Regions from separate parts of the Mesorhizobium sp. WSM4823 genome, predicted to be linked through region 2. Evidence: predicted binding sites of a transcription regulator. Region 2 holds the regulator's gene; the other holds the start of a gene.
What was found. The regulator HrcA, encoded in region 2, represses chaperone genes, less so after heat shock. The targets are predictions, from matches to a motif close to GTTAGCACTCNCNNNNNGNGAGTGCTAAC.

Region 1 (9,875 bases), on a different contig from region 2:
ATCTGCTGCTTGATCTGGGCGACGCGGCCCTGGATCTCTTCCTTCTTGCCGGCGCCGTCGACGATGGTGGTGTTCTCCTTGGAGATCGACACCTTCTTGGCGCGGCCGAGCATGTTGAGGCCAACGTTCTCGAGCTTGATGCCGAGGTCTTCGGAGATGACCTGGCCACCGGTGAGGATGGCGATGTCTTCCAGCATGGCCTTGCGGCGATCACCGAAGCCCGGCGCCTTGACGGCGGCGATCTTCAGGCCGCCACGCAGCTTGTTGACGACGAGCGTGGCCAGAGCCTCGCCTTCGACGTCTTCCGAGATGATGACCAGCGGCTTCGAGGTCTGCACGACAGCCTCGAGGATCGGCAGCATGGCCTGCAGGTTGGAGAGCTTCTTCTCGTGGAGAAGGATGTAAGCGTCTTCCAGATCCGCAACCATCTTGTCGGCGTTGGTGACGAAGTAGGGCGAGAGATAGCCGCGGTCGAACTGCATGCCTTCGACGACCTCGAGTTCGGTCTCGGCGGTCTTGGCTTCCTCGACCGTGATGACGCCCTCATTGCCGACCTTCTGCATCGCTTCGGCGATCATCGAGCCGACCGAAGCATCGCCATTGCCGGCGATGGTGCCGACCTGGGCAACCTCTTCCGAGGTCTTGATCTTCTTGGCGTTCTTGATCAGCGTTGCGACGACGTCGGTTACCGCGAGGTCGATGCCGCGCTTCAGGTCCATCGGGTTCATGCCGGCGGCAACCGCCTTGTGGCCTTCCTGAACGATCGACTGCGCCAGAACGGTCGCGGTCGTGGTGCCGTCGCCGGCGATGTCGTTGGTCTTCGAAGCAACTTCGCGGACCATCTGCGCGCCCATGTTCTCGAACTTGTCTTCAAGCTCGATTTCCTTGGCAACGGTGACGCCGTCCTTGGTGATGCGCGGGGCGCCGAACGACTTGTCGATGACGACGTTGCGGCCCTTGGGGCCAAGCGTGACCTTCACTGCGTCGGCGAGGATGTTGACGCCGCGCAGCATGCGCTCACGGGCATCACGGGAAAATTTTACGTCTTTGGCAGCCATTTTTAGCTCCTGGCAGGGGCTTGAATTGAGCCCGAAGATTTAAGTGACGGTGAGGCCGATATTCAGCCGATGATGCCCATGATGTCGGATTCCTTCATGATCAGAAGGTCTTCGCCATTGAGCTTGACTTCGGTGCCCGACCACTTGCCGAACAGGATACGGTCGCCGGCCTTGACGTCCAGCGGGACGAGCTTGCCGGCTTCGTCGCGGGCGCCGGAACCAACGGCGATGATCTCGCCTTCCTGCGGCTTTTCCTTAGCCGTATCGGGGATGATGATCCCGCCGGCAGTCTTGGATTCGGATTCAACCCGGCGTACGACCACGCGGTCATGAAGCGGGCGGAACTTCGACTTTGCCATTTTTTATTCCTCGATGAGAATGGTGAGAACAGTTCCTCCGTCCGGCGGCGCCGGACCTGGTTAGCACTCACCAATGGCGAGTGCTAACGTGGCGCTGAAATAGGCTGGCGGCATGCGAGAGTCAAGGCGCTCGTTGAGCCGATCGATGCCGGACGACGAACTATTGGTGTCTTGGCGAACCAAGTACCAGCAGCGGGCATCGTTCCGCCAGCGGATACGATCCGCTTGGCACGACGCGCACTTCGTCGAACCAGCCGTTCGCCTCGTCGACGAGCATGGCAAGCGTCGCGAAGCAGTAAGTCGTTTGGGAACCCGCATAGACATCGATGGTGCCGATAGACGCCACGCTCCACCCCGTTCGCGCGGCGAGGGCGGCGCGGTCCGGGAAGGTCTTGTCAAAAGCGTCGCGGATCACCTGCACATTTATGGCGCGATCGGAATCGCTGGTCGCACACGCCATGGCGATCCGCCATTTGAGCGCGTGGAAATTCTCAATTCCGCCGGCCAGGGCTTGGGCCTTGATGTCCTGCAGATCCTCGAACGCCTCAGGGCCGGCGAATACGCGGATCGCCGCACGGCTGCCGGGCTTCAGCACTCTGGCAACCTCGCCCAGGAGGGCGCGGCGAGCGCGTGCGGAATCGACGACCGTCAGACAACCGTCGCCTATGACCGCGCCGACGCTGGCGTGGCCGAGCGGAAGGTCCAGCCAGTCCCCGGTCGTTGCCTTGCGGCAGGGGCTATCGCCCGGCCATACGCCCGAAACCATGGCGGCGGATCCGTCGACGGCCAACATCGTCTTGCCGAGGCCGGCCAGTTCCGGGGTAACGCCCAGCAGCAGAACGTTGGCTTCGTCAAGATCAAGCTCGCGCTCGACAATGCCAACTGTCTCGGCAGTCGGCCGGAGCGGCGCCTCCAGGAGCATCCAGTGGCGGTGATAATCGTCCCAATGATTTGTCATGCAGGCTCGTCGGACCTAAGAAGGTCTGGCATCAACTGCTCATAACCGCTTAACGGAAGTGGTAAGGACGACAAGGGGGGACAACTGTGGCGCATGTCGTCGTCATAACACATGAGCACGATCGCTTCCTAGGCAAGCGCGATATCCTGCTGCGCAGGGATAGTCCCTATCTGCTTTTCGACGTTCTGGGAGAATTGAAAAGACGCGGCCATTCGGTTCGGATTCAGCAAGGTCTGTCGAAGACATACAGCGCCGACGTCGCGGTTCTGCATGTCGATGCGACGATAACGCCCGCAGACTATCTCGACTATGCACGGCGTTTCCCATTCTGCCTCAATGTCGGGACGGCCGACATATCCAAACAACGGATTAGCGGAGCGTTAGTGAACCAGGGAGACGTTTGGCAAGGCCCGGTTATCGTCAAAAGCAATCTCAACAATCAAGGCATTCCGGAGACTCTCCTCAATCGGCGAGCGCGGCGCGCGAGGAAACCACCGCCACTTCCTGATATGCCAGTCCTGCAGCCCTATGAGGTCTACGGATCTCTCGGCGATGTTCCGGATGGCGTCTTCGAACGCGACGATCTGGTCGTGGACAAGTTCATTCCGGAGAAAGAACCCGATGGTTTCGCGGCGCGGTTCTGGGTGTTTTGCGGAGAGAGCGAACGCTGCACCCGCTACGTCTCGCCAAACGCGCTGGTCAAGGCGTCCGAAACGATCCGTCGCGAGCCTGTCCCCGTTCCCGACGAACTGCGTGCTTTGAGACACGAACTCGGTTTCGACTATGGCAAGTTCGATTTCGTCATGCATGAGGGCAGGGCCGTACTCCTCGATGCGAACAAGACCCCGGGCCGCCCCAAAAACCTGGTGAAGATGTTCGCGGCCGGCGCTTCCTATCTCGCCGACGGCTTCGAAGGCCTCATCCGTCGGATCGGATAATGCGGTGGGCTTGGTCCAAACTAATACTTGACCAAGTCAACTAAATTATTGACTATGTCGGGCAGGAGGATGCCATGACGATTCATCATCAACCCGGCAAGGAGCGGATCGATGCGGTGCGGGGCTTCAACCGCTTCTACACCCGCCAGATCGGCCTGCTCGACGAAGGATGGCTGAAAAGCGCCTTCTCGCTGACCGAGGCTCGTGTGCTCTATGAACTGGCGCATCGCCACGGGCTGACCGCCACCGATCTTGCGCGCGATCTCGGTCTCGATGCCGGCTATCTCAGCCGGTTGCTGAAAAAGTTTCAGGAGCGCGGCCTTGTGGAGCGCGCTGCGACGGAAGCCGATGCGCGGCGCTCGTCGATCGCGCTGACGCCGGCGGGGAGGGCGGCCTTCGCGCCGCTGAACCAGGGTTCGCACGATCAGGTCGCGGCCTTGCTCGACCGGCTCCCGGATCCGGAGCAGGACAGGCTGGTCAAGGCGATGCAGACGGTGCAGCGCCTGCTGGGCGAGAGTGAAGAGCCCAAAATTCCCTACATGCTGCGGCCTTTGCAGGTCGGCGACATCGGCTGGATCATTCATCGCCAGGGCCTGCTCTACGCGCAGGAATATGGCTGGGACGAAACCTATGAGGCGCTCGTCGCCGAAATCCTCGGCGCCTTCGTCAAATCCTTCGATCCGAAATGGGAACGCAGCTGGATCGCCGAACGGGAGGGGGAAGTCGTTGGCTCGGTCTTTGTCGTGCGCCAGTCGGACACGGTGGCGAAGCTGCGCCTGCTCTACGTCGAGCCCTCGGCGCGCGGTCTCGGCATCGGCAAGCGACTGGTCGAGGAATGCATCGGCTTTGCCCGTGCTAAGGGATACAAGACGCTGACATTGTGGACCAACGACATTCTCGTCTCGGCGCGCCGCATCTATGAGGCGGCGGGCTTCAAGCTTGCCGAGGAAGAGCGCCACCATTCCTTCGGCAAGGATCTGGTCGGCCAGAACTGGAACCTGGAGCTGTAGCGTTTCTCACCCCTTCACCGGTATCCAGATTTCCAGCCCGCCATTGCCGCTGCGCGGATCGAATTCGGGGCCGTAGCGCTCGAATTCGGGCGCATCGGCGATCTCGTGCCCGGAGGCCGGCAGCCATTTGTTCCAGATCGTGTTGACCGTGCGGCGGATGGTCGAGATGTGGTCACGATGGGCGAACACGGCGTATTTCTGCGCCGGCACGCGCACGCGCGAAAACTCCCTCGGTAAATCCGAAAAATCGGACACCTCGACACCGGCGATGTAGTCGAAATTGCCGGTGTCGTCGCCATTGACGCAGACGCCATAGGCGACGTCGCCGATCTCGCCTGGAATGTTGCCGATATAGGGGCCGAACCGCTGCCATTGCATCGGGATGCCGGCGCTGGTTTCGCAGCTATAACGTTCGCCGAGACCGGCGATGAGAAACGGCCGGCTGGTCTCAAAACGCGGCGGCTCGAGATTGGTGAGGAAGGACTGGTCCATCAGGATCGGCTCCACGAGATCGAGGTTGTCTAGCGAGCCTTGCGCGCGCACCAGTTCCGGCGTGGTGCCGAATTGGTCGCGGAAGGCGCGGGTGAAGGCCTCATGCGAGGCATAGCCGGTGTCGAGAGCGAGCGAGAGGATGTCGGGTGCACCGGCGGCGAGCTTGCGCGCCGCTTCGGTCAGCCGGCGAGAACGCATGTAACCCATCACCGAACGGCCGGTCGCCGCACCGAAAGCCCGCGTCACGTGAAAGCGCGACACCCCGCTGCTCTTGGCGACATCGTCGAGCGAGACGGATTCCGGCAGATGGCTTTCGACGAACCACAGCGCTTTCTCGGTTGGATTCATGTGGCTCCTTGCATGGGCTCGGGTCTTCGCGTCGGCAGGTCATCGTGCCGTTTCCTGGAGCTCGCAGTTTGATCGAAATTGCGCACCGCGCAAATCGCGACGGCGGCCGGCAGTCGAAGGCGTCAGGCGAAAGAGCTTGACAGGAGCAAGCAACGTCTTTTAGGTAGTAACGTTATTACATAACGAGATCCATATGACTCCTTCTAACAAGACCCTAGCTCTCGTGGCTTTCCGAGCCCCGGAAATTTATTGCGCTGTGATTGGCGGGAAACTAGGCTGGGCGACTGATGGTCCCCGAGTCGAAAGGCGAGGGGTGAAAAGGGAACACGGTGAGATCTTCGGATCGAGGCCGTGGCTGCCCCCGCAACTGTAAGCGGTTAGCAAGATCCGAAATGCCACTGGCCGGCAAGGCTGGGAAGGCAGGATGGCGCAAAGACCCGCGAGCCAGGAGACCTGCCATCGGCTTGAGTTGACCGGACGGGGTGTGCCGGGAGGAGACGTGGACATCGGTCTTGTCGGCCGATCGGTCCAGCTTCCTTCCGTCGCCATTGAGAAAGTGACGGTAAGTTGGACGCCTCCCAGCCTCTTCTTGAAGCGCGCGAACTGAGCGCGACGGCGAATGGCCAGCGCCTGGTCAGCGCGGTAAGCCTTTCGGTGGCGGCGGGCGACCGCCTCGCCATCATCGGCCCCAACGGCGCCGGCAAGACGACTCTGTTGCGCATGCTATGCGGTACGCTGCGGCCAAGCGCGGGAGAGGTGAGATTTTCCGGCCGCCGGCTGGAGACGTTCTCGGCCGCCGAGCGGGCGCTGCGCATGGCGGTCGTCGGCCAGACCGATCAGCCCGATCCGCGGCTTGCCGTAATAGACTACGTCGAGCTTGGGCGCGTCCCGCATGCCGGTTTGCGACGAAGGAGCGAGCAACGCGACATCGTCGTCGAAGCGCTTCGAAGGACCGGCCTGCTGCCGCTGCTCGGCCGCACGATCGGCTCGCTGTCCGGTGGCGAGCGGCAGCGCGCCCAATTGGCACGCGCCATCGCCCAGGAGCCTAAAATCCTGTTCCTCGACGAACCGACCAATCATCTCGATCCGCGCGCCCGCAGCGAACTTCTCGAACTTGTGTCGCAGTTTGGCATGACCGTCGTGGCGGTGCTTCACGATCTGTCGCTGGTCACGCCATTTGCCACCAGGGTCGCGGTGATGAACGAGGCCCGCCTGCAGGCACTCGCCGGTCCGCGCGAGGCGCTGACCAAACAGTTGATCCGCGAGATTTTCGGCGTCGACGTGCTTCGGCTGCGCCATCCCACCGAAGACCGCGAACTCACGGTCTTCGAAGTTCCAAACCGCGCCTCTTCCGATTTAACCAAGGAGCAACATCCGTGAAACGCCTCGCACTGTCTTTTGCTTCCCTCCTGCTTGCCCAGACCGCCTTGGCTTTTCCGGTAACTGTCGACAGCTGCGGCACGCCGCTGACCTTCGATGCCGCGCCGAAGCGCGCCGTCATCCAGGATCTGAACATGGCCGAGATGGCCTTCGCGCTGGGGCTGCAACCGTCGATCGTCGGCCTGACCGGCATCACCGGAGGGTACAAGGTCGGTCCGGAATTCAAGGCCGAGCAGGGCGCGATCCCAGAACTCGCGCCGAAATACCCGACGCTCGAAAGCCTCGTCGCCGTCGAGCCCGATTTCTTCTTCGCCGGCTGGTACTACGGCATGAAGCCGGGCGGCGAGGTGACGCCCGATACGCTGGCGCCGCACGGTATCAAGACGTTGGTGCTGACGGAAAGCTGCGTCCACCTCGACAGCAACCGCCTCGCCGCCTCGATGGACCTGCTCTATGGCGACGTCGAGAAGCTGGGCAAGATTTTCGGCAAGGAGGCCAAGGCGAAAAAACTTGTTTCCGACTGGAAAGCGCAACTCGCCGAGATCACGGCAAAGGTCGGCGACAGCAAGGGAACGCGGGTGTTTCTTTACGACTCCGGCGAAGACAAACCCTTCACATCAGGCAAGTTCGCGATCCCCAGCGCGATGATCGCCGCTGCCGGCGGCGACAACGTCATGGCCGACATGCAGACGAGCTGGGGCAACACGGATTGGGAAACGGTCGCCTCCCGCAATCCGCAGTTCCTGGTCCTGCTCGATTACCAGGACGGCGGCGGCTACCGCAAACTGCTCGATTTCCTCAAAGCCCATCCGGCGATGAAGGAGACCGATGCGGTCAAGAATGAACGCTTCGTCGCGCTGCGCTATGCCGAACTGACGCCCGGGCCGGCCAATATCGAGGCGATCGGCAAGATCGCCAAGGCGATGCACCCGGAAGCTTTTTGATTCTGGCGTCGAAATTCTGGTCAGATGCTTGCGTTGACGAATCGCATGCCTTGGAGGTTGGCCGAAACGCCCATCGCTTCGTCATCCTGGGGCGGAGCAAGGAGCGAAGCGACGCGGCGCAGACCCCAGGATCCATGCCGTGACTTCAAGGCGCTGCTGCGGTGCAGAATTCTGCTCCGTGGCACTCTTCGCTCAAGGTTACGGCATGGATCCCAGGGTCTCCGCGACGGAGCTTCGCTCCTGCTTCGCCCTGGGATGACGAAGCTGGAGAGGCTTCGGCCAATCTCGAATGCCGGCGAAGCAATGGCATGCGTGAAAACGTGAGCTTGCTGCATAAGCCATTCCTACCGGCCATGATTGCGGGGGCGGCAGCGGTGGCCGTTCTTGCACTGTTGTCGATCGCCTATGGCTCGACGGTGATCCCGCTGACGGACGTCGTTGGCGCGCTCGGACATGCGGCCGGACTGGGCGGAGACATCGTGTCCGGTCCGGTCGGCAAGATCGTCGTCGATCTCAGGCCGCCGCGCACGATCATGGCCATCTGTGTCGGCGCCGGGCTGGGCGTCATCGGCGCGCTGCTGCAGACGGTAACGCGCAACGACCTTGCCGACCCATTCCTGTTCGGCCTGTCTTCCGGTGCCGCGGCCGGTGCAGTTTCCGTCATCACCATTTTTGGCGACCGTTTCGGCATCTGGACCCTGCCGGTCGCCGCCTTCACCGGCGGCATATTGGCCGCCGGCATCGTGCTTCTGCTGGTTTCCAGAGTGAGGGGGCAAGGCCCCGAACGGCTGATACTGGCCGGCCTTGCCGTCTCGTTCATGTTCACCGCCTTGACCAATTATCTCGTCTTTGCCGGAGACCAGCGCGCCGCGCACTCGGTGCTGTTCTGGACGATGGGCGGGCTCGGATTGGCGCGATGGGACAATGTCGGGCTGGCTGCTCTGGGCGCAGGCACCATCCTTGCTTATGCGCTGTGGAACCACCGTCGGCTCGACGCTTTCCTTGCCGGCGAAAATGCCGCCGAAAGCCTCGGCGTCCCGGTTGTGCGGATGCGCAGGACGACATTTCTCGTCGCCGCTTTCTCGACGGCGATCCTTGTCTCGGTCGCCGGCGTCATAGGTTTCGTCGGCCTGATGATCCCGCATCTGTCCAGGACCCTGGCCGGCCCGTTGCACCTGCGCCTGATTGCAAGCTGCGCCCTGTTCGGAGCGGTGCTGTTGCTGGCAAGCGACCTTCTGGCGCGCACGCTGCTGCCGCCGCAGGAACTGCCGATCGGCATCATCACCAGTTCGGTTGGTGCTTTCTTCGTCGTGACGATGCTCATTCGCAATCGTTCGGCATGACTGTCATGCAAGTTTGCCGCCTTCTGGCACAATGCTGCTCCTTGAATGATGAGCACGCTTATAATATATGCCGCTTATGGTTTCCGACGGCATCGACAGATTGGGCTTTTTGATCCACGACGTGCAGCGCCTGATGCGCAAGCGCTTCGAGGCGAAGGCCAGCGGGCTCGGCCTGTCCTCGGCGCAATGGCGGCTGATGGTCCGCGTCGCCAAGGAAGAAGGCATCACGCAGGCGCGGCTCGCCGAACTCCTCGAGATCGAGCCGATCAGCGTATCGCGCCTGGTCGACCGGATGGAGGAGGGCGGCTGGATCGAGCGTCGTGCCGACGCTGCCGACCGCCGCGTCCGCATGATCTTTCCAACTGCCAAGGCGAGCGAGGCCTACGCAGAGGTCAAGAGCCTCGCTGGCGAAGTCTATGAAGAATCGCTGACCGGCGTGTCGCCGCAAGATCGCCGCGTCCTGATCAAGGCGCTGGAGGCGATGGCCGAAAACCTTGCGGACGGCGACACGGCGTCCTGCGAAAAAGTCAAGAATACAGAAGGCGCAGCAGCATGAACGCGGTAGCCAAAGTAGATGAGAATGCAACCAAGCTGGAGATGGAAGCTCCCGCGCAGCCGGCAGCTCCGGCTACGGTCGCTCCGCAGCTAGCGCCGGTGGCGCCGAAGAAGAAGCGCCGTGCCGGCCGCTTCCTTTTGATGTTTGCGCTCCCCGTGGCGTTGATTGCCGGCGGCAGCTACGTCTGGGTGACCGGTGGCCGCTACCAGGAGACGGAAAACGCCAATCTGCAGCAGGCCAAGGTTTCGATCGCCGCCGACACGGCGGGCCGCATCGTTCAGGTCGACATTTTCGACAACCAGTCCGTTAAGCAGGGCGATGTGCTGTTCGTCATCGATCCCGAGCCCTACCGGATTGCATTGGCCCAGGCCGACGCCGCGGTGGCCGCCGCGCGCCTCAATGTCCAGCAGTTGCGTGCCGCCTACAGCCAGGCGATAGCGCAGGAGAAGTCCGACGCCAGCCAGGTCGACTACGCGCAGTCGCAATACG
Region 2 (9,875 bases):
GACCTTGCCGAGCAGATCGAGCCCGAGCACGCCGGAATAGAAGTTTTCCGCGGCATCGAGGTCGGTCACGTAGAGGGCTGATTCGAGGATGGCGGAAGGGGTCATGACGGAACCGACGCTAGGCTACAGCCATCTGCTGCAGGCTGACCAGTCGCGCAATGCCCTTCTTGGCCAGTTCCATCAGCGCCGTGAATTGCTCTTCCGAGAAAGGCTCGCCCTCGGCGGTGCCTTGGATCTCGACGATGCCGCCCTTGCCGGTCATGACGAAATTGGCGTCGGTGCCGGCCGAGGAATCCTCGAGGTAGTCGAGGTCGATGACTGGCTGGCCGTCATGGATGCCGCAGGAGATAGCCGCGACATGGTCCTTCAGCACCTTGGCGACGCTGGCCATCTGCCGGGCTTCCATCCAGCGCAGGCAGTCATAAAGCGCCACCCAGCCGCCGGTGATCGAGGCGGTGCGGGTGCCGCCATCGGCTTGGATCACGTCGCAGTCGACGGTGATCTGCTGTTCGCCGAGCGCCTGCAGATCGACCACGGCACGCAGGGAACGGCCGATCAGCCGCTGGATTTCCAGCGTGCGGCCGCCTTGCTTGCCGGACGAAGCTTCGCGGCGCATGCGTTCGCCGGTCGAGCGCGGCAGCATGCCATATTCCGCCGTCACCCAGCCCTTGCCGGAATTGCGCATCCAGCCCGGCACCTTTTCCTCAAGGCTGGCCGTACACAGCACATGCGTGTCGCCGAACTTCACCAGGCACGAACCTTCCGCGTGCTTGGAGACGCCGCGCTCGAAGGAGATGGCGCGCATTTCGTCGAATTGGCGTTTGGAAGGGCGCATTCAGGCTTTTTTCCTATCTTTTTCGGAATCGTGGCCGGCTTGTAGCCGCATGGTGCGCAAGGCGCAAAGGAAAATGGCCGGTTGCGCGGGCGCGGCCGAAGTCTATATCTTTGGGCCGGAGGATTTTGGCCCGAATGACCAAGGCAGTCGATCCCAGTTCGCAGTCGCCCCTGCTTCAATCGCCCGCACTCCAGTCGCTCGACATGCGTTCGCGCGACATCTTTCGGCGCATCGTCGATTCCTATCTGAAGGACGGAGAGCCGGTCGGCTCACGCAGCCTGTCGCGTATCCTGCCGTCGTCGCTGTCGCCGGCCACGATCCGCAACGTGATGAGCGATCTCGAGCATCTCGGCCTGATTTACGCGCCGCATATCTCGGCCGGCCGGCTGCCGACCCAGGCCGGCCTGCGCTTCTTCGTCGATGCGTTCATGGAGCTTGGCGATCTTTCCGACGAGGAACGCCGCACCATCGAGGCGCAGGTGCGCGCCTCCGGCTCGGGCGCGACGCTGGAGCACATGCTCACCGAAGCCAGCCAGATGCTGTCCGGCATGTCGCGCGGCGCCGGCCTGGTGCTTGCCGCCAAGAACGAGGTGGCGCTCAAGCACATCGAATTCATCCAGCTCGAGCCGACCAAGGCGCTGGCCGTGCTGGTGTCGCAGAACGGCGACGTCGAAAATCGCGTCGTCGACCTGCCCGCCGGCGTCACCGTCTCGCAATTGCATGAAGCCTCGAACTTCCTCAATGCCCACATCCGCGGCCGCACGCTGGCCGAGGCGCGGATCGAGATCGCCCGCCTCAAGGAAGAGACCAAGGCCGCCCTCGACACGCTGTCGCAGGATCTGGTCGAAAAGGGCCTCGCGGTCTGGGCGGGCACCGAGAGCGGCCTGCCGGCGCGTCTCATCGTGCGCGGCCGCGCCAATCTGCTGGAAAACGTCACCGCCCAGGCCGACATCGAGCTGTTGCGGCACTTGTTCGAAGATCTGGAGACACAGGACGGGTTGATCCAGCTTCTCGACCTTGCCGAAGAAGGGTCGGGCGTGCGCATCTTCATCGGCTCGGAGAACAAGCTGTTTTCGCTGTCGGGTTCGTCGCTGGTCGTTGCGCCCTATCGCGACAAGGACGCCCGCGTCATCGGGGCGCTCGGCGTTATCGGCCCGACCCGTCTGAACTACGCCCGCATCGTGCCGATGGTCGACTATACCGCGCAGCTTATTTCCCGCATGCTGCGATAATGCATATCGTCCCAAAAGTGCAGCGGTTTTGGGACGTGCATAAAACAAAACCCAGGCGCGTCGCAGCATGCGCTTAGGCCGGACCTCAAGGAGAAAAAATGGCGCTGGAATCATTCAAGGCCCAGATCAGCCTGTTGCTCGAGCAAATGATCAACCAGCCCGAGGATCAGCATGAAGTGCAGGAGCAACTGCGCGAAAAGCTGAGGGAAATGCGCGCCATGGGCCTGCCGCTGCCGGCCGATCTCGTCGCGTTGGAAAAACGCCTCGACGATGATTTCTACGCGGCCGGAAACTGAGCCCGAAAGCCAACGGCGATTTGCTTGTGCTGAACCACTCAACCCGGAACGACCGTCGAGCTAGCCGGTTTCTCAGGATCGGAGCCAAGTTTAGGAGGACAGGTTGATCCGATTTGGCGGTTTTGCGGCCATTGCAGCCGCCTTGTTTCTTGCGACAGCAGCGTTCGCCCAGCAAGCGGATCAACAGGTGCTGAAAGGCGAAGCCGCGTTCGGCGGCTGGAAAGGTGACAGGCCGGGCGTGCGACGCCTGATCCGGCCAGACGATCTGCCGGCGCCCAATGTCAGCCAATCCGTAAAGAACGGCGCCGGCCGGGCCGAAATACCCGAAGGTGCCAGGCCACTGCTGCCACCGGGCTTCTCGGCCGAGATGATCGCCTCCGGCATCTACAATCCGCGCGCCGTCCGTGTTGCGCCGAATGGCGATCTGTTCGTCGCCAACAGCAAAGCCGGCCAGATACGGGTTTACCGTCTCGCCGAGGACAGCGCAAAACCGGCCGAGAAATCGACCTACGCCACGAAACTCACTCGCCCCTACGGCATCGCCTTCTATCCGCCGGGTGACAAGCCGCAATGGGTCTACATCGCCAACAGCAACAGCATCGTTCGTTTCCCCTATCGGGACGGCGACCTGAAGGCCTCCGGCGAGCCGGAAACCATCGTCGCCAACATTCCCTCGAACGGTCACTTGACCCGCGACATCGCCTTCTCTGCGGACGGCAAGACGCTCTATCTGTCGGTCGGTTCCGGTTCGAATGCTGCCGAGAAGATCGGAGCTGAGCCGGATGGCGGTCTCGACGCGTGGATTGAGGCAAAGCCGCTCGGAGCGATCTGGGGCTCGGAGGAAGGCCGTGCCAATGTGCTGGCGTTCGACCCCGACGGCAAAAACAGGGGGATCGTCGCCACCGGCCTGCGTAACTGCTCCGGCATGACCGTACAGCCGGCGACGGGTGCGCTCTGGTGCGTCGTCAACGAGCGCGATGGGCTCGGCGACAACGTGCCGTTCGAATTTGCGACTGAAATAAAGGGCGGCGCCTTCTACGGCTGGCCCTGGTATTATATCGGCGACAATGAGGATCCGCGCCACAGAGGCAAACGCCCCGACCTTGCCGGCAAGGTCGCTATCCCCGACGTGCTGATGCAGGCGCATTCGGCGCCGCTCAACATCGCCTTTTACGACGGCAAGAACTTTCCGGTCGACTATCGGGGCGACGCATTCGTGACCCTGCATGGTTCGTGGAACCGCGGCACTAGGACAGGCTACAAGGTGGTGCGGCTCATGTTCAAGGACGGCAAGCCGACCGGCGAGTATGAGGATTTCATGACCGGCTTCGTCGTCTCCAATGACGCGGTTTGGGGCCGCCCGGTCGGCGTCGCAGTGGCCAAGGACGGCGCACTGATTGTCACCGAGGACGGCAGCGGTTCCATCTGGCGCGTCACTTACGGCAAAAGTCCGTCTTGATCGGCGAGGTCGCCCGGCACTCCGCTGGTGCAATCGAATCCGTCTCTCAGGGAATTCATGCCTGCCTGCCTTTGTGCGACAAGGCACGACTTGAAATCGATTCCGATTTTCGGGGTCATGCGCTAGGGCCGAAATCATGACTCTCACCGGATTCCTTGCCTATAGCGCGGCTCTCGGCATTGCCGCCGCCATTCCTGGCCCTGGACTCACCGCGCTTATTGCGCGTGCACTTGGTTCCGGCTTTCGCTCGGCGCTCGCCATGTCTTTCGGGCTGATGCTCGGCGATCTCACCTATCTGACCGCCGTGGTGCTCGGCCTCGCCATCATCGCGCAGACCTTCGGCGTGGCCTTCCTGGCCATCAAATGGCTGGGCGTAGCCTATCTCGCCTTCCTTGGCTGGCGCTTCTGGACGAGCGGCATCACGCCCGAAACGGTAGAGGCGAAGAAAGGCAGAGGCGGGTTGGTGTCGAGCTTTATCGCCGGCCTCGCCGTCACGCTTGGCAATCCGAAGACGATGATCTTCTATCTCGCCATCACGCCGACCATCGTCGATCTGAAGACCATCACGCTGGCCGATTACGCCATCCTCGTCGCACTGACGGTTGTCGTGCTGCTGGTGGTGCTGGTGCCTTATCTGGCGCTGGCAGCCAAGGCGCGTGGGCTCCTGAAGTCGCCGCGCGCGCTGAGGGCGCTCAACCGCACCGCCGCCGGCTTCATGGTCGGAGCGGCCGCTGCCATCGCCGCCCGGCAATAGCCCACTTTGGTCACGTCTGAAATGCTCTTCCGGGGCGAGGATGCTTTCGGCATGCGGCTTACTCGGATATTTTCAAACGGCAGACTATCTTGCGCGGCCGAAGGCTTTATCCTGCCTGGTCGAGACTTAATTGCCTCACTCTTGCCCGCCTAACTCTTGGGAGCGAAACCAATGAACAAGCCCGCCACCACCGCGCACGCGCCCGGCCGAGGCCGCATCTACAATTCGATCACCGAGACGATCGGCGACACGCCGCTGGTGCGGCTCGACAAATTCGCCAATGAAAAGGGCGTCGTCGCCAATCTGCTGGCCAAGCTCGAATTCTTCAACCCGATCGCCTCCGTCAAGGACCGCATCGGCGTCTCGATGATCGAGGCGCTTGAGGCATCGGGCAGGATTGCGCCCGGCAGGACCACGCTGATCGAGCCAACCTCGGGCAACACCGGCATCGCGCTCGCCTTTGCCGCTGCCGCCAAGGGCTACAAGCTGATCCTGACCATGCCGGAGACGATGTCGGTCGAACGCAGAAAGATGCTGGCGCTGCTCGGCGCCGAGCTGGTGCTGACCGAAGGGCCGAAAGGCATGAAGGGCGCTATCGCCAAGGCCGACGAGCTGGCCGCGACGCTGCCCGATGCCATCATTCCGCAGCAGTTCGAAAATCCGGCCAATCCGGAAATCCACCGCCGCACCACGGCCGAGGAAATCTGGAACGACACCCAAGGCGAGGTCGACATCTTCGTCGCCGGCATCGGCACCGGCGGTACCATCACCGGCGTTGGCCAGGTGCTGAAGCAGCGCAAGCCCTCCGTGCACGTCGTCGCCGTCGAGCCGGAAGCCTCGCCGGTGCTGTCGGGCGGCCAGCCCGGCCCGCACAAGATCCAGGGGATCGGCGCCGGCTTCGCGCCGAAGATCCTCGACACGACGATCTATGACGAGATCGTCAAGGTCTCCAACGAGGATTCGGTCGCCAATGCGCGGCTCGTCGCCCGCCTCGAAGGCGTCCCGGTCGGCATCTCCTCGGGTGCTGCCCTGCAGGCGGCGATCGTCGTCGGCTCGCGGCCGGAGAACAAGGGCAAGAACCTGGTGGTCGTTATTCCATCCTTCGCCGAACGCTATCTGTCGACGATCTTGTTCGAGGGGCTGGGGGCTTAGGTCCTCGACACTTCGTGTGTCGACAGCTTCCAACGATAACGCCCAGGGTTTACATCGCAGTTCGCTGGACCGCTGAAAAAATACCTGTGGCGGCTGCCGCGCGCTTGAGTAAAGCGGCGCTTCCGTTCAGATCGTCGCCGGCTTTGCACCGGCTGGCGGAGGAATTCATGTACAGACTCTATACCCGTGCCAACACCGGCGGCTTTGTCGTCGAGGCGGCGCTGATACTGGCGGGCGTGCCTTTCGACCAGATCGGCGTTCCGAAGTCGACCTCGCCCGACCAGGCCTTTCTCGACATCAGCCCGTTGAACCAGGTGCCGGTCCTGGTCTTGCCGGACGGAAGCTCGATGACCGAATCGGCGGCGATCTGCATCCTGCTTGCCGAGCGCCACCCGGAAGCGAACTTGGCGCCGGCAGCGAACTCGCCTGATCGCGCCGACTTCCTGCGCTGGATGACGTTCATGTCGTCGGTCATCTATCAAGCTGACCTGCGGTTCTTCTATGCTCATCGCTACACGGCCGATCCAGACGGGGTGGACGCCGTCAAGCAGGCGGCGATCTCGGAAATGGATCGCGGCTTGGCCATTCTCGATGCTGCCCTCGAACGCCGTGACTGGCTGGTCGGCGACCGGCTCTCGCTGGCCGACATCTATCTCATCATGCTGGTGGCCTGGCATCCCGAAATTGAAAAGGTCCCCAGCGCCTGGCCAAACATCGAACGCCTGTGGGCCGGGTTGCGGGAGCATCCGGTGATGAAGAAGCTGAACGCCTCCCACGCCATGTGGCCTGCCTGAACGGACCGCCACGTCTCAGGCTTTTTCCACGCGGCCGAGCCCAGCCCGTCGTTCCTGCAGGAACCGGCGCACGGCAGGATCGCGTTCGAGGCCGATCGCCTGGTCGTAGGCTTCGGTCGCTTCCCGGGTTTTGCCGAGCCTGCCCAGTAGGCCCGCACGGGCGGCCCAATAAGGCTGATAGTCATGCAGCCGTTTGTCGTCGCCAAGCCCATCAAGTGCGCTCAATCCCGCCGCGGCGCCGTCGGCCTCGGCAATGGCCACCGCGCGGTTGATCGAAACCACCGGCGAGCCTGCGATCGAATGCAATGCGTCGTAGAGTTCGCGGATCGCCATCCAGTCGGTGCGGCCGGTCAGCCGTCGCGCCGCATGGGCGGACTGCACCGCTGCTTCGAGCTGGTAGCGGCCGATCACCGCCTTGGTGGCGGCGTGGGAAAGCAGCGTCTCCGCCTCATTGATGAGGGTGCGATCCCACAGCTGGCAATCCTGCTCTGCAAGCGGCACGAAATCGCCTTTGGTACTGCGCCTGGCTCCCCGCCGCGCCTCGGCAAACAGCATCAGCGCCAGCAGGCCGAGCGCTTCCGGCTCGTCCGGTATCAGCGACGCTATCAGCCGGCCGAGCCAGATACCTTCGGTCGCGAGATTGCGGCGTCGGGTTTCGGTGCCGGCCGGGTCGGACCAGCCTTCGGCGAACGCGGCGTAGATCGCTTCCAGCACCGCGTCCAGCCGCTCGCCAAGCTCGGTTCTCTCAGGCACCCGGAACGGAATGCCGGTCTCGCGGATGCGGCTTTTGGCGCGCACCAAGCGCTGGCCCATCGTTGCCGGTGACACCAGGAAGGCCGAGGCGATCGTCGCCGCATCGAAGCCCAAAATGGTCTGCAGGATCAGCGGCGCGCGCACGCTCGCCTCGATCGCCGGATGGGCGCAGGCAAACATCAGCCTGAGCCGCTCGTCGGGCAGGTCGTCGTCGGTCATGCGTGCCTCCATCTCCTCGGCGATCAACCTGAGATGGTCGCGGCTGGCCTCCCCGGTCAGCCGTCGTCTGACCGCGTCGACCCGGCGCCGGCGTGCCACCCCCAGCAGCCAGGCTTCCGGCCGGTTCGGCACGCCGGTCTGCGGCCAGCGCTCCAAAGCCGCCGCGAAGGCATCGGCCAGCGCGTCCTCGGCGCTGGCGACGTCGCGCGTGCGGGCGGCCAGCCAGGCGACCAGCTTGCCGTAGCTTTGCCGGGCGGCCGCTTCCGCCGCCGCCCGCGCCATCTCCAGGCCATTTTCCATCACATGGTCTGTTCCCAGATCGGCCGTAGCTCGACCGTGCCGGCGCTGGCGGCGGGGCAGCGCGCCGCCCAGGCGATCGCGGCATCGGCGTCCTCAGCCTCGATCATGTAGAAGCCGGCGAGCTGCTCCTTGGTGTCGGCATACGGGCCGTCGAGCACGTTGGTCTTGCCGTTGGCCATGCGCACCGAAGTGGCGGCCTGGGTCGGCTTCAGCCGGTCGCCGGCGAGCCAGGCGCCGGACTTCTTCAACGCCTCGGTATAAGCGCCATAGGCCGCGCTGATCTCGTAGTTCTTGTCGGTCGGCGCTGCCGCCATCGCGGCTTCGTTGACGTAGATCAAAAGCATGTATCGCATGGTCTTCTCCATTTTCGAAGGCCGCATCGTTGCGAGCCGAACGTATGTCGCGCGGCCTCGCGCGATTTCGACAGGCTCTGCGAAAATCTTTCGGCTCCGATCGCATGCCGCGCAAGCGGCCATGCGTTGCGGCATCACTCAGCCGTTCGTCTAATCAGCACAATACCGGGTTGGCATTTCCCGCCCGCTGTCTAAACTCGCTTCGGCTCGTGCTGGAGAGGGCGGTACGGCAGATATTTCAGGGAGGAAATCACATGCTCAATTTCAGGACGAAGTTTGTTGCCGCCGGCGCGCTGGCGCTGTCGCTTGGCCTAGGCGCGATGTCGGCCAAGGCGCAGGAATTCATCAACGTGCTGACCGGTGGCACTTCGGGCGTCTATTATCCGCTCGGCGTCGCGCTGTCGGAAATCTATGGGAAGGGCATCGAAGGCGCCCGCACCCAGGTGCAGGCGACGAAAGCTTCAGTCGAGAACCTAAATTTGTTGCAGCAGGGCAAGGGCGAGATCGCCTTCGCGCTCGGCGATTCCGTCAAGCTGGCCGCCGAGGGCAACACCGAAGCCGGCTACCCCGGCAAGCTCGACAAGCTGCGCGGTATCGCCGCCATCTATCCCAACTACATCCAGATCGTTGCCAGCAAGGAGTCCGGCATTAAGACGCTCGCCGACCTCAAGGGCAAGAGCCTGTCGGTCGGCGCGCCGGCCTCCGGCACCGAGCTCAACGCCCGCGCCATCTTCGCCGCCGCCGGGCTGAAATATGAAGACCTCGGACGGGTGGAGTATCTGCCCTTCGCTGAATCGGTCGAGCTGATCAAGAACCGCCAGCTCGACGCGACGCTGCAATCGGCTGGCCTCGGCGTCGCCTCGATCCGCGACCTCGCGACCTCGGTGCCGATCAACGTCGTTGCCGTGCCGGCGTCGGACGTCGCCAAGATCGGTTCGCCCTATCTTTCGGTGACCATTCCCAAGGGCACCTACGAGGGCCAGGCCGAGGACGTCGCGACCGCCGCCGTCGGCAATTTCCTCATCACCAGCGCCGACGTCTCCGACGAGGCCGCCTATCAGATGACCAAACTGCTGTTCGAAAATCTCGACCAGCTCACTGCGGCTCACGCGGCAGCCAAGGCGATCGATCCGGCCAAGGCGCTCGACGGCATGCCGGTGCCGCTGCATCCAGGCGCCGAGCGGTATTACAAGGAGAAGGGGCTCATCAAGTAAGCCGTCCCCCTCCCCCTTGAGGGGAGGGTGGACAGCCGCCGAAGGCGGATGGACGGGTGGGGTCCTCGGCGACGCGCTCCAACTTTCTCAGTCAAGGTCGAGGCAGTTGAGGCGACCCCATCCGCCTCGCTTCGCTCGGCACCCTCCCCTCGAGGGGGAGGGGAGCGCCCCGCCAGGAGCCCCGTCAATGACCCATCCCGAAGCTTCCCCCACCGCCGAAACCCCGGTCGAAGGACTGCCGCCGGGCTTCGGCGAAGGGCTCGCTGGCAAGGCCGCCTTTCTCATCGCCATCGCCTTTTCCATCTTCCAGATCTACATCGCCGCCTATGGCAGCCTGCCGAGCCAGGTGGTGCGTGCCATGCATGTCGGTTTCTTGCTGCTGCTCGGCTTTGCCCTGATCGCCAATCTGCGCGCCACAAGCGTTCCGGCGAAAGCAGCGTTCTGGGCGCTCGGCGTGCTCGGCTTCGGCACCGGCCTCTACAATTGGGTGTTCTATGCCGACCTCATCCGGCGC

Region 1: groES (co-chaperone GroES) is a predicted target of HrcA. The motif match lies at 1,477-1,505, and genes of this name have one in related genera.

Annotation. Positions count from the first base shown of each region.
Region 1 covers NZ_JBVVQL010000020.1:6,768-16,642, reverse strand. Annotated here, with positions in the region: gene groL (chaperonin GroEL) at 1-1,058, opposite strand, end outside; gene groES (co-chaperone GroES) at 1,121-1,417, opposite strand; gene AC0L26_RS29345 (class I SAM-dependent methyltransferase) at 1,578-2,375, opposite strand; gene AC0L26_RS29340 (hypothetical protein) at 2,462-3,313, shown strand; gene AC0L26_RS29335 (bifunctional helix-turn-helix transcriptional regulator/GNAT family N-acetyltransferase) at 3,388-4,323, shown strand; gene AC0L26_RS29330 (GyrI-like domain-containing protein) at 4,330-5,163, opposite strand; cobalamin riboswitch at 5,435-5,638, shown strand; gene AC0L26_RS29325 (ABC transporter ATP-binding protein) at 5,731-6,543, shown strand; gene AC0L26_RS29320 (ABC transporter substrate-binding protein) at 6,540-7,487, shown strand; gene AC0L26_RS29315 (FecCD family ABC transporter permease) at 7,796-8,830, shown strand; gene AC0L26_RS29310 (MarR family winged helix-turn-helix transcriptional regulator) at 8,907-9,386, shown strand; gene AC0L26_RS29305 (HlyD family secretion protein) at 9,383-9,875, shown strand, end outside.
Region 2 covers NZ_JBVVQL010000004.1:552,217-562,091, forward strand. Annotated here, with positions in the region: gene AC0L26_RS14670 (VOC family protein) at 1-105, opposite strand, end outside; gene rph (ribonuclease PH) at 119-835, opposite strand; gene hrcA (heat-inducible transcriptional repressor HrcA) at 970-2,067, shown strand; gene AC0L26_RS14685 (hypothetical protein) at 2,166-2,363, shown strand; gene AC0L26_RS14690 (PQQ-dependent sugar dehydrogenase) at 2,467-3,822, shown strand; gene AC0L26_RS14695 (LysE family translocator) at 3,959-4,576, shown strand; gene cysK (cysteine synthase A) at 4,748-5,728, shown strand; gene AC0L26_RS14705 (glutathione S-transferase family protein) at 5,896-6,522, shown strand; gene AC0L26_RS14710 (RNA polymerase sigma factor) at 6,538-7,794, opposite strand; gene AC0L26_RS14715 (YciI family protein) at 7,794-8,147, opposite strand; gene AC0L26_RS14720 (TAXI family TRAP transporter solute-binding subunit) at 8,402-9,361, shown strand; gene AC0L26_RS14725 (TRAP transporter permease) at 9,549-9,875, shown strand, end outside.